2 regions of the Paenibacillus sp. FSL K6-2862 genome follow, and region 2 is predicted to be linked to the other one. Evidence: riboswitches for the same ligand, from Rfam matches in the RefSeq annotation. Region 2 holds a riboswitch; the other holds the start of a gene.
What was found. A riboswitch is a leader RNA that binds a small molecule or an ion and turns the genes downstream of it on or off. The one in region 2 is predicted to bind glycine.

Region 1 (6,133 bases), 4.7 Mb from region 2:
TCCGGCCATGCGTCATGCACTGCGTTCTTCACATCCCCGAACAACGAATCGTAATCCTTGCGAATCTGCTGAAGCAGTGGATTACGTATGCTTTGCCTGCCTCCAATCCGCTCCATCACCGGCTGCATATGCGCAATCAGCCCTTCCCGCAGAAGACGATCTTCCTGAAATGCATAACCCGTTCTCCCCTGCATCTGATCCATCAGGGAACGAACCATGTCCAGCAATACCAGATCGTCAACAGGCAGTAAGCGTGTGGAGTGAATAAGCTGCTCGGTTTCAATTAATAATTTGTGCAAATAGCTCTGTTCTTCCTTGGCAAACGAGATGCCAAGCTGATCGGAGAGCACGCTGCATAGTCTCGCAGCCATGTATTCAGGCACGCTCTGATCTCCAGTAGAAGGGTAAACCGCTTTTTTATCCGAAGAAGGAATACGTCCGACGATAAACCCCTTGCGAATGCGCACCAGCGCAACGGACAGTTGAATAAGCAATTTGGTATACTGTCGCTCGGGAATATTTTCGAGCCAGTCAATATCCGGCTGCCATAACGCATTCTCGACCGTCAGTACATCACGATGACCAATCATGCCCAGCAGCTTCTGGTTCACCTTGGAAATTCCCTGGTCAGGTTGCCTTCCGAACAGATCAGATTCATCCAGATATTCAAGCGCAAGTCCTGCGATTGCTGCGCGATAGGCCGTTTCACTGCCATTGATCTTCACTCCGTAACCTCGCCTGCGAACGAGCTTCAGGCCCGCTTGACGAATCCGGGGTTCCAGTTCATCCAGATCATTGCTCACGGTCGAGACTGTTACTCTCAGATCCGATGCGAGCGCAAGCAGTTTTACAGGCTCCGCCTCATCCAGCAAAATACAAAGCATGAAGAGTTTACGCTCTTCGGGCGTAAACTCCACATATTCGTTCAGCTCCAGCTGCTCACGCAGTGAAGCCAAATCATCGGAACCAGGGTCTATTCGGACCCCGGTTCCTGATTTTTTTTCCAATTTCATGCCAAAGGGTTCAAGCCACTTCTCAATCATCTGAAGCTCCCGATGGACGGTTCGTGTACTGACTTTGACTGCAATTGCAATGTCGCCGGCGGTTACTTCCTGCGGATGCTCCAACAGGAACTCCACAATTTCACGCTGTCTTTTCGTAATACTCATATCTCAAGCCTCCGGCTCAGGGAAAACGATCGCAACCTGTTATTTCAGGCGTTCAACGAGCGCATCGTATTCCGGGCTTTTTAGGAAGTTGTCGATGGATATATGTTCTGCGTTCGGTGCCACGCTGCGGGCACGGTCCGTCAATGTCTTCTGCGTAATAACAACGTCTGCGTCCTGCGGGATATCACTGATTGCCGTGTTGGTTACCGCAACGTCAATCCCTTCAGCTTTCATCTTCTTGCGGAGAATGGAAGCCCCCATGGCACTTGAACCCATACCTGCATCACAGGAGAAGACGATTTTCTTCACATCGGTTTTTGCTTTCACAGTTGAAGAAGCCAAATCCGCGGCTCTGTCTGCTTCACGATTATCTGCTGTAACAGCAGCATTCGCTGTATTGCCCTGGCTCTTCATGTCTTTCATGCGATTCGCTGCAGACTCCAGATCTTCTTCTTTTTGCTTACCTGTTTTCAGCAGCAGTGCTGCAACCAGGAAGGAAACGATAGCGGCCACAGCCACCCCGGCGAGCATCGGCAGATATCCACCTTTTGGCGTTAACAGGGAATATGCAATGATACTACCCGGTGAAGGTGCTGAAACCAGTCCTGCTCCGGTAAGCATGAAGGTTGCTGTACCTGCCACGCCACCTGCGATTGCCGCAAGAATCAGAATCGGTCTCATCAGAATGTAAGGGAAATAAATTTCATGAATTCCCCCGAAGAAGTGGATGATAACCGCACCCGGTGCGGAAGATCTTGCTGTTCCACGACCGAAGAAGCAGTAAGCCAGCAGGATACCAAGTCCGGGACCCGGGTTCGATTCAAGCATGTATAATACGGATTGACCCAATTCTCTCGCTTGATCTGTTGCAATCGGTGTTAGAATGCCGTGGTTGATTGCATTGTTCAGGAACAATACCTTCCCTGGTTCAATGATCAGGTTGACGAGTGGGAGCAATCCCAGATTCATCAGCCCCTGTACACCAGCCGATAATACGGTGCTAATTCCTTCTACAGCAGGTCCGATACCCAGCAGTGCAATGATCGCCAGGATACCACCGATAATACCGGCTGAGAAGTTATTAACCAACATCTCGAACCCTGCCTTGATCTTGCCTTCGACGGCTTTATCAAACTTTTTGATGATCCATGCAGCCAGTGGTCCGGCAATCATGGCACCCAGGAACATCGGAATGTCACTGCCGACGATAACCCCTATAGTCATGATGGCACCAACGACACCACCACGCTGGCCATGCACCATCGTACCTCCAGTGTAACCGATAAGCAGCGGCAGCAAATATTTGATCATCGGATCTACTAACAGTGCCAGATCCGCGTTAGGGAACCAGCCCTTTTCAATAAAGAGTGCCGTAATTAATCCCCAGGCAATAAATGCACCCATATTCGGCATAACCATACCACTCAGGAATCGGCCAAAACGCTGAACGCCTACCCGGAGACCGCCTTTGGAATTGGACGTTTGGTCCAAGTTACTCATTGTATTATCCTCCTCGGATCAAGTAGTTATCATTTATGAAAGGGGTATCATTCCTCCCCTGCTGTTATCCTAAGCCAGATTGGTCTCCGGTTCAACGAAATGAAAGCGTACTTTCGTCATGATCATTGATGACAACATTGTGTTTATGTAATCGTTTTTATGGTGATGAGAGGGTTCTAACCATTGATATACTTAGCTTTTTTCGTGTGTGACTTATATCATTTACGGTGTTGGATTCTATAATATAGCTTGTGCGTTTCAGCCTTATTCCATCCTGTTCAAGTACCTCATCTGGCAACAATCCTGTCTTTCAGAACACGAAAAAGCCTGCATGAGCTTTAAGGCTCACACAGACTCTGAAGACGTGCACGACCGTCCAATGTATAAAAAATCATAGATTAATAAAGGTTATTTAGTGCAAATATATTCTACTCCTCGGTTTGCTTACGATATGCATCAGCATTCATAAGTTTAGACAACGCTGCTGTCAAATCACCTTCAACACGAATCTCGATCATCCAGCCTTCTTCGTAAGGCGAACTGTTGACGAGTTCAGGTGCATCCTGCAGTGCTTCATTCACGGCAATAATGGAACCACTTACCGGAGAAAACAAATCTGAAACCGTCTTAACGGATTCAATCGTACCAATACTTTCTTCCGCTTTTACATCCGATTCAAGGTCAGGCAATTCCACAAACACAATGTCACCCAGCTGATGCTGCGCGAACTCGGTAATGCCGATCCGTACAGTATCCTCCCCTACGGTTTGCACCCACTCGTGCTCTTCACTGTACAGGAAATCACTTTTCAATTCGCTCATCGATATCCGCCTCGCTTTTCATTAATGAGTGCATGCGTCCTTCGGCCAACCTTTTTCCCAGAACATAGCGTAAGATATTTTTGAATGAAATGTCAAGATACCTCACAAATTATTTGATTTTTGATGATTACAGCCTGTAACGCAAACACCCTCACTCTACATATAATGGGTAATATTAGAATAGTAAGCGCACTCTTTTTATATACACGAACAATAATAATAAACTAATAAATATTATTCGGTTTTTTATTAATTTTCGTGATATCGTTCTTGACATCGATAGTGGATTCACGTTTTAATGAGAGAGTAAATGTTAATTGTTGTGTGCATCACCCGCGGATGAATGTAAAGGGAGAGATTACCCGTGACGCCCAACTCTTGGATGCATGCGGTAACGCCGAAGGAGTAAACCACCCGACAAGCGGGAGGTGAATCTCTCAGGCAAAAGGACTTTTACGGGACGCAACTCTGGAGAGCATCTATTCGCCCTGTATGGGGCGTTTTGATCACCCAAGGGGAAACCTGCTGCAACTTATTGGCGGGGTAACTCTCAGGTACCAAGGACAGAGCCTAAGAATACAGCGTGCTTCTGGCATGCCGGTTCTTTGGCCTGTCCTTTTCCTTTTTCCCAAAAAAACGAAAGTCAGGATCGAGCCGGCGCTGTCATCAGCGCAGCCTTAATCATACTTATCCAAGAAAAGAACGCATCATTCATGTTATACACTCGGCCCGGTAGCGGCCATAACGAGGTGATTTGATGTCCAATTTGCTTAGAACTCCACTCTATCCACTTTATCAGCAATATGAAGGTGTACGGTGCATCGATTTTGGCGGCTGGGAGCTTCCGGTGCAATTCAGCGGGATTCAGAAGGAACATGAAGCGGTGCGCGAACGGGCTGGACTGTTCGATGTATCCCACATGGGTGAATTCACGGTGCAGGGTGAACAGGCCGAAGCATTTTTGCAGAAACTGACGACCAACGACGTGACCACCCTGGTCCCCGGCCAGGCACAATACACGTTAATGTGTTACCCGGACGGTGGCGTAGTGGACGATCTGCTCGTATACAAGCTGGAAGATCAGCATTATATGCTCGTCGTGAATGCCTCCAATATCGACAATGACTGGGCATGGCTGCAGGAGCACATGGTCCCTGGGGTGAGCATGACGAATGACTCCGCGGAAACAGCTCTCCTGGCTCTACAGGGCCCGCTTGCTGCAGACACCATCGGAAAAGTTACTGATACCGACGTATCCATAATCGAGCCTTTTCGTTTTGTACAGAATGCTGAGGTCTGTGGTGTAAAACTGCTGCTGTCCCGCACCGGTTATACCGGAGAAGACGGCTTCGAACTATACGTACAGGCAGATCAGGCCCCTAAGGTCTGGAACGGATTGATGGAGGCGGGTGCTGACCACGGACTGGTTCCGGCTGGACTTGGTGCCCGGGATACACTTCGATTCGAAGCGAAGCTGCCCCTCTACGGACAGGAATTGTCGCCGACCATTTCACCGCTGGAAGCAGGCGTTGGCATGTTTGTGAAGCTGAATGCCGGACCTTTTATCGGACACGAAGCGCTATTGCAGCAAAAGAATGATGGACCTGCCCGCAAACTGGTCGGCATTGAAGTGCTGGAACGCGGGATTCCACGTCCCCACTATCCTATCTACGCAGAAGGCGTGCAGATCGGGGAAGTAACAACCGGTACACAGTCCCCTACGCTGAAGCGCAATCTGGGGCTCGCCCTAATTAATAGCCAATATGCTGCACTCGGCACCCCGCTCGAGATTGAGATTCGCGGCAAAAAGCTGAAAGCCGAAGTTGTGAAGACCCCTTTTCATAAACGGACACGTACGTCAAAGACACCTACCCAAGGAGCTGAGCAAGCATGAGCAAGCACCGCTACATTCCCATGACTGAACAGGATCAGAGCGCCATGCTCGCAACCATCGGTGTGGACACGATTGAAGATCTGTTCCAGGACATTCCGCAGGAGATTCGTTATCAAGGCGAGCTGCCTGTTTCCTCCAAACTGGATGAATACACACTGACACGTCATATGTCTAAGCAAGCCGGCGCGAATGCCAATTTTGAGACACACGCCAGTTTCCTGGGTGCAGGCATTTACGATCATCACATCCCTTCCGTTATTAATCATGTCATTTCCCGTTCCGAGTTCTATACTGCCTATACGCCATATCAGCCCGAAATCAGTCAGGGCGAGCTCCAGGCGATCTTCGAATTCCAATCGTATATCTGTGAACTGACTGGAATGGCTGTAGCCAATGCGAGTATGTATGATGGTGCGACCGCATTTGCAGAAGCAGGGAATCTGGCCGCTGCGGCAACACGCCGCAAACAGCTAATCGTATCTCGTACCGTTCATCCCGAAGCCCGTCAAGTGTTAAAGGCTTATGCACACGGTCTGAATTTGGAGATTGTCGAGGTTGGTTATCAGAACGGGGTGACCGATTGGGATGCCCTTCAAGCGGCCGTATCGGATGATACCGCAGCCGTCATGATCCAGAGCCCGAACTTCTTCGGTGCCGTGGAAAATGTAAAACAGGCTGCAGACCTCGCGCATGCGCACAAGGGTCTGCTTGTAGTCAGCGCAAATCCGCTGGCGCTTGGTATGCTCGAA
Region 2 (6,133 bases):
CTTGTCAGCATGTCGTCATCCATATTCGTACCTTCTTCGCAGGTGTACATCACCCGACTGGTTCCTGCTGAGCGGCGCAAGCGATTCAATTCCCTGCAGGCAATGATCAGCTCAGGTGCTTTTATTACAGGCCCAGCCATAGCCGGAGTCATGTTGATTTATCTGTCTCCTGCAGCAGCGATCTATGCCAATGCAGCTTCCTTTGTAGTATCGGCGCTTATCCTGATGTTACTGCCAAGGCTGGGCACGGGAGAGCAGAGCAGCGGTAGGACAAGGCTAACCCCTCGTCTGATCGCCCAGGATTGGCGAGCCGTGATGCTATTCAGTCGCCAAGCAGGATATGTGGTGGGCATCTATGCCTTGTTCCAGATTATTCTTGTTATTGGCATGTCGCTGGATGCACAGGAAGTGGTGTTTATCCGTCAAGTCATGAGCCTGTCCGAGTCACAGTATGGTGCGTTGATGAGTGTTACTGGAGCTGGATACATGGCGGGTTCTCTGCTGGTTTGGTTGTTCGCCAAACATTTGTCCATTCGCCACATGATGGGCGGGGGCGTGCTCTTGGTTGCGCTTGGTTATTTCCTGTTCGCTCGTTCGTTTTCGTTCGAACTTGCCGCATTCGCCTTTATTTTGCTCGGTTTGTGTTCGGCGCCAGCAAACACGGGACTGGTCACCTTTTATCAGAATAATATACCGGTAGACTTGATGGGGCGAATGAGCAGCGTACTTGGACTCATGCTGAGTGCATTGCAGGTCATTTCGATTTTGGTCATGGGTGTAGTTGCCGAAGTGATCTCTCTTCGAACGGTATATACGGTCGTTTCGGCAGTTCTGATGCTGGGTGCCCTTCTGTTATGGCTTACGAGCTGGCTTCCTTCAAGACAGTCAGTTTATAAGGATCACAGCTCTTCCTCAAAATCTCTCCATAGCTAGTCTATATCCTATTGGAAACTGAACGATTCCGTGGAAAGCTGCATATAATAGTAGAGGAATTTTGCCAAGATGATAATGATGCGTTACTTTTGTTGACATTACTTGTGTTGCATATTAATCTGTTATATGAATGATCAATCTTATAAGGACAACGTTTGATATGTGTTCAAGCGAATATATACGATACAGCGGATGAGAACGAGCGGGAGAGACCTCGGCAGGTCATTGGTTTCAGTAGGCTGCCAGGCACCGAAGGAGCAAGCCGCTGCGCACCCGGCGCAGGTGGTTAATCTCTCAGGTAAATGTACCATCGTTGGACGCAACTCTGGAGAGTGCGCGAATGCGCCACCCAAGGGGTATATGATGAGAAGGGTACCCCATGGGGGCGGCCTCTGATCATGAAACTCTCAGGTAACGAGGACAGAGAGAGGGCCTAAGGCCTTCTACTGTCCTTTTTTGATGTCATCATTCAGTAATGAAGGAACATTATGGTGCATGTCTGGATGGATAGGACGATATGGAGGGGTGCAGGATGCGATTTAAAGATGTTTTTTCAATTATTGGTCCGTCGATGACGGGGCCTTCAAGTTCACATACAGCTGGGGCAGCGAGACTGGGAAGAATTGCACGGCAGTGGCTGGGGTGTACGCCTGAACGTGCCAGGCTGACACTGTACGGCTCATTTGCCGATACGTATCAAGGTCACGGTACGGATCTGGCGTTAATTGGTGGTTTGCTTGACTATGTCACTGATGATCCGCGGATACCAGACGCCGAGGAATATGCTGAACAAGCGGGCATGGAGGTTGAGTTCTACACGAGCGGACTGCCTGCTCCACATCCGAATACGGTCAAAATTGAGTTGTGGCACGGTGAGCGTCAATGTTCACTCGTTGGTGCTTCGATTGGCGGTGGCAGCGTGTCGGTGCATACGTTAAATGATTTCCGGGTACAGATCAGCGGGGAATTCCCCACACTCGTTCTGCGTCATGCGGACAAGGCAGGGGTGCTTGCTTCCGTGACGTCTACGATCAGCTCCTCAGGGGTTAACATCGGTTATATGCAGGTAGACCGGAAAGCCCGGGATGGCGAAGCACTAACAGCGATGGAAATGGACGGAGCACCAAGTGGCGAGATGTTGGAACGCTTGCGTTCACTGGATCATGTGCTGGATATTCGCGTCATTGATTTGAAGAGAGGGGTTGATTCGGATGAGGTTTAAGCACTTGCATGAGTTGAATACGATCTGTACGGCTGAATCCAAAACCATTGCCCGGCTAATGATCGAGGAGCAGGTTCAGGAGACCAATACGCCGGAAGCGGACGTTGTGCGGCAGATGTCGGAATATTATCAGGTGATGAAAGAGGCTGTACGCAAAGGACTGACGGAGGACACCACTTCGCGCAGTGGCTTGACTGGCGGAGACGGCAAAAAGATGGCCGAATATATTCGCCAGGGCGAAACCTGCTCGGGTGACGCTTCCGCACTGGCAATGGCCTATGCCTTGTGTGTATCTGAAGTCAACGCATCGATGGGCCGGATTGTGGCAACACCTACAGCAGGTTCTTGCGGAATTATCCCTGGTGTATTCATCAGCTCCCAGGAGCGATTCGGATGGAGTGATGAGCATCTGGTGAACGGCTTATTCTGTGCAGGTGCAATTGGATATGTCATTGCCAATAACTCGTTTATTTCAGGTGCAGAGGGTGGCTGTCAGGCAGAAGTCGGTTCGGCGATCGGCATGGCTGCCGGTGCAATGGTGGAGCTGCGCGGAGGGACGCCGGAGCAGGTCGTTCATGCCGTAGGTCTCGCGTTAAAAAATACACTGGGCCTCATCTGCGATCCGGTCGCAGGGCTTGTTGAAATTCCATGCATCGTCCGCAACGGACTGGGTGCGGTAACGGCACTGGCTGCAGCCGATATGGCGCTGGCCGGGGTAAGAAGTGCCATTCCATCGGATGAAGTCATCGACGTCATGCTGGAAGTGGGAAGTGCGATGCCGAGCAGGCACCGCGAGACAGCGCAGGGCGGGTTAGCCCAGACGCCAACAGGCCGGAAAATGATGGAGAAGCTGGCGAAACCCAAAGCGAAGCGTGCGGAACCTGAAGCTGAGTCCGAACCACAGAACACGAAGGGTAATTCGAAAGAGCAGGCATAGAACGAATCTGATAGGTTAGGATCTATGACGGGAGAAAAACAGAGAAAAGCGTCCGCTGGCCTTTACAGGTCATGCAGGACGCCTTTTTTTTATTTGAAGAGCAAGAGCCTCAGCCTAACTCCGGGCTTTACAGGAGAAAGCTCATGTAATCTACAAGAATGAGGAATAAATATTTACCGTTTATCCTGACTGATATCCGTACTTAACACGGCATAACCGTATGCTGGCAGTTCAACAGCGAGAACATCGCCGTCCCTGGCCGTGCGGTGGTTACCGTCCAACAATTCGGTCCATTCTTCCGCACCCGCCTCGAATTCAATGATCGCCGTTTCCTCCGAACGATTGAACAGAACGAGAATGCGTTCATCTTCACTCTGCCGTTCGAGAATCAGCTGGCTTCCTTCAGGACGAGCTTGCAGGAATCGAACATGACCTTCTGCACGCAGAGCGGGATGGGTATGGCGAAGGGCGATAAGCTGCTGATAAAAGGTGAACAATTCACGGTCCTGCTTCGCCTCGTCCCACTCCATGCATTTCCGGCAGCCCGGATCATGGTCGCCATCCAGCCCGATCTCGTCTCCGTAATATATGCACGGCGTGCCCAGATAAGTGAACTGGAACAATGCTGCCAGTTTCATCTTGCGCTGATCACCTTCACACAGCGTCAGCAGCCTTGGCGTATCATGGCTATCCAGCAGGTTGAACGCTACTTCGCTGGCTTGCAGTGGATAACGTGACAGCTGCCGTCCGATGGAATTCGCGAACGTCTCGGCATTCATTTTATTTTTGACAAAGAAACCATTCACGGCATCGGTAAACGGATAGTTCATGGAAGCGTCGAACTGATCACCTTGCAGCCATGCCGAGGATTCATTCCAGATTTCTCCGAGAATATACGCCTCTGGATTCGCAGCCTTGACCACCCGGCGGAAATCGCGCCAGAATGCATCATCCACTTCGTCCGCAACGTCCAGCCGCCAGCCGTCCATACCCACTTCCTTGATCCAATACTCGGCTACCTTCAGCAGGTAGTCCTTCACCTCCGGATTTTCCGTGTTCAGCTTCGGCATGTGAGGTTCGAATCCAAAGGTCTCATACGTAGGTATGCCATCCTTCACATCCAGCGGGAATTCATGAACATGGAACCAATCCTTGTATTTGGACTTCTCCCCGTTCTCCTGTACGTCCACAAATGGGGCAAACGTCTTCCCGGAATGATTGAACACTGCATCGAGAAGCACTCGGATACCGCGTTCATGACACAGCTTGACCAAACGTTTCACGGTGTCTGCATCACCGAAATGCCGATCTACCCGGAGATAGTCCTCGGTATCATATTTATGATTGGTGGTTGCTTCGAAGATGGGGGTGAAATAAATGGCATTAATGCCTAGCTCACTGAGGTAGTCCAGATGATCCATCACACCCTGGAGGTCACCTCCAAAGAAGTTGGATGGTGTAGGCTCGCCGCCCCATGGTTCAACATTCTCCGGATTCAGTTCCGGATTGCCGTTGGCAAATCGCTCGGGGAAGATCTGATAGAAAATCGCATCCTTGACCCACTCAGGCGGCGTAAAGACTGCACCCTGGTGGATATAGGGGAACTGAAACATCTGCCCCGGATCGTCCGGTTCGTCTTCCTGAAAACCCGTTTCGGACATCCATATCTGCTCGTCTTCGCTTTTGAGCAAAAAGGAATATTTCAGACGATGGTACGGAGGCTTTATTTCACCTTCATAGTAGTCGAACATGGAATCTGAGGTGAACTTGGTTAAAGAGATCTGCTTTTTGGTATTTTCCCATGCGTATTTGTCGCCAGTCATGGCGTATACCTCGGTGAGATCATTCTTTTTGGCACGCAGGCGCAGGCGAACAGTATCTTTATCGTAGGCATATGCCCAGTTCCGTTTGGGTTGATGATAGATGGCTTCCAGCAGCATGTTCAAATTCCTCCCGTCTATTCACTTCATATGTACTTCATGGACATCAGGCATGGCATTTCTGTAGCTGAAGATTAAGGTATAATACTAATGAAAGTAACGGAGTAGTCCCTTTAGATGGTGCTTCGTTCATACATACAGCTTACTCCAATATGTTCAGATATATAATTAACCCAAAGGGTACAGAAAGGAAACGAATCTACGTATGAAAACAAAACTGTTATACATTGAGGACGATACGGAAATCGCGACATGGGTCAGGGCTGACCTGGAGGAACGCGGTTATGAGGTCATATGGCTGGGAAGCGGAGAGGGGGCAGCCGAAGCTGCCGGGGGCTGCTCACTCATTATTTTGGATGTCATGCTGCCCGGACTGGATGGATTTACGGTAGGACAGCGGCTGAAAAAGGAGCATCCTTCCGTGCCCATCGTCATGCTCTCGGCCAGAACCTCCATTGATGACAAGCTGCATGGGCTTGATTTTGCCGATGATTATGTAACCAAGCCGTTTCACCCCGATGAGCTCGCTGCACGCATTGAAGTACAGCTGCGCAAGGCAGGATCTACCGTTTCGTCCGATGCTGCCCTGAAGCTGGATCACCTGTCCATCTATGAGAAGGACAATCGGATCGTCAATGAGGAGACGGGGGAGGAGATCATTTTATCGGGAAAACAATTTCACATCTTCGCTTACCTGCTCAGGCATATGGGCATGATCCGTACGAAAGAACAGATTTATGAAGCTGTTTGGAACGAGCCTTATCTGGATGGGGATAAAACATTAATGGTACATATTCGCCATCTGCGCGAGAAGCTTGAACGGGATCCGGCCAATCCGTCGGTCATTCAAACTGTACGCGGGGTTGGATACCGTGTGAAGAAACCATGATCAGGTCGTTCAGTAAGCAAGAGAATCCGAAAGATGAGAGCGAAGGGAAAAAGAACGAAAAACGAAAGCTCCGATTCGGCCGCTCGCTGATGTCCCGTTACATCATTCTAATTTTATGCGCAGTGCTGTTCGTCCCTGTTGTACTTCCGATCACATCTGTCATTTATGTCGTGGTTGTCAATAACGTGAGCAAGGGCAACGCCGCTCCTTAC

Region 1: linked by a shared signal. The riboswitch ahead of gcvT (glycine cleavage system aminomethyltransferase GcvT) and the one ahead of sdaAB (L-serine ammonia-lyase, iron-sulfur-dependent subunit beta) in region 2 are both predicted to bind glycine.

What each region holds. Positions count from the first base shown of each region.
Region 1 covers NZ_JBBOSN010000001.1:5,175,622-5,181,754, forward strand. The annotation lists gene MHB82_RS23365 (BglG family transcription antiterminator) at 1-1,169, opposite strand, end outside; gene MHB82_RS23370 (PTS mannitol transporter subunit IICB) at 1,209-2,669, opposite strand; gene gcvH (glycine cleavage system protein GcvH) at 3,098-3,490, opposite strand; glycine riboswitch at 3,830-3,953, shown strand; glycine riboswitch at 3,957-4,059, shown strand; gene gcvT (glycine cleavage system aminomethyltransferase GcvT) at 4,248-5,384, shown strand; gene gcvPA (aminomethyl-transferring glycine dehydrogenase subunit GcvPA) at 5,381-6,133, shown strand, end outside.
Region 2 covers NZ_JBBOSN010000001.1:468,154-474,286, forward strand. The annotation lists gene MHB82_RS02275 (MFS transporter) at 1-933, shown strand, start outside; glycine riboswitch at 1,127-1,252, shown strand; glycine riboswitch at 1,257-1,359, shown strand; gene sdaAB (L-serine ammonia-lyase, iron-sulfur-dependent subunit beta) at 1,466-2,155, shown strand; gene sdaAA (L-serine ammonia-lyase, iron-sulfur-dependent, subunit alpha) at 2,145-3,092, shown strand; gene MHB82_RS02290 (alpha-glycosidase) at 3,266-5,032, opposite strand; gene MHB82_RS02295 (response regulator transcription factor) at 5,238-5,921, shown strand; gene MHB82_RS02300 (HAMP domain-containing sensor histidine kinase) at 5,918-6,133, shown strand, end outside.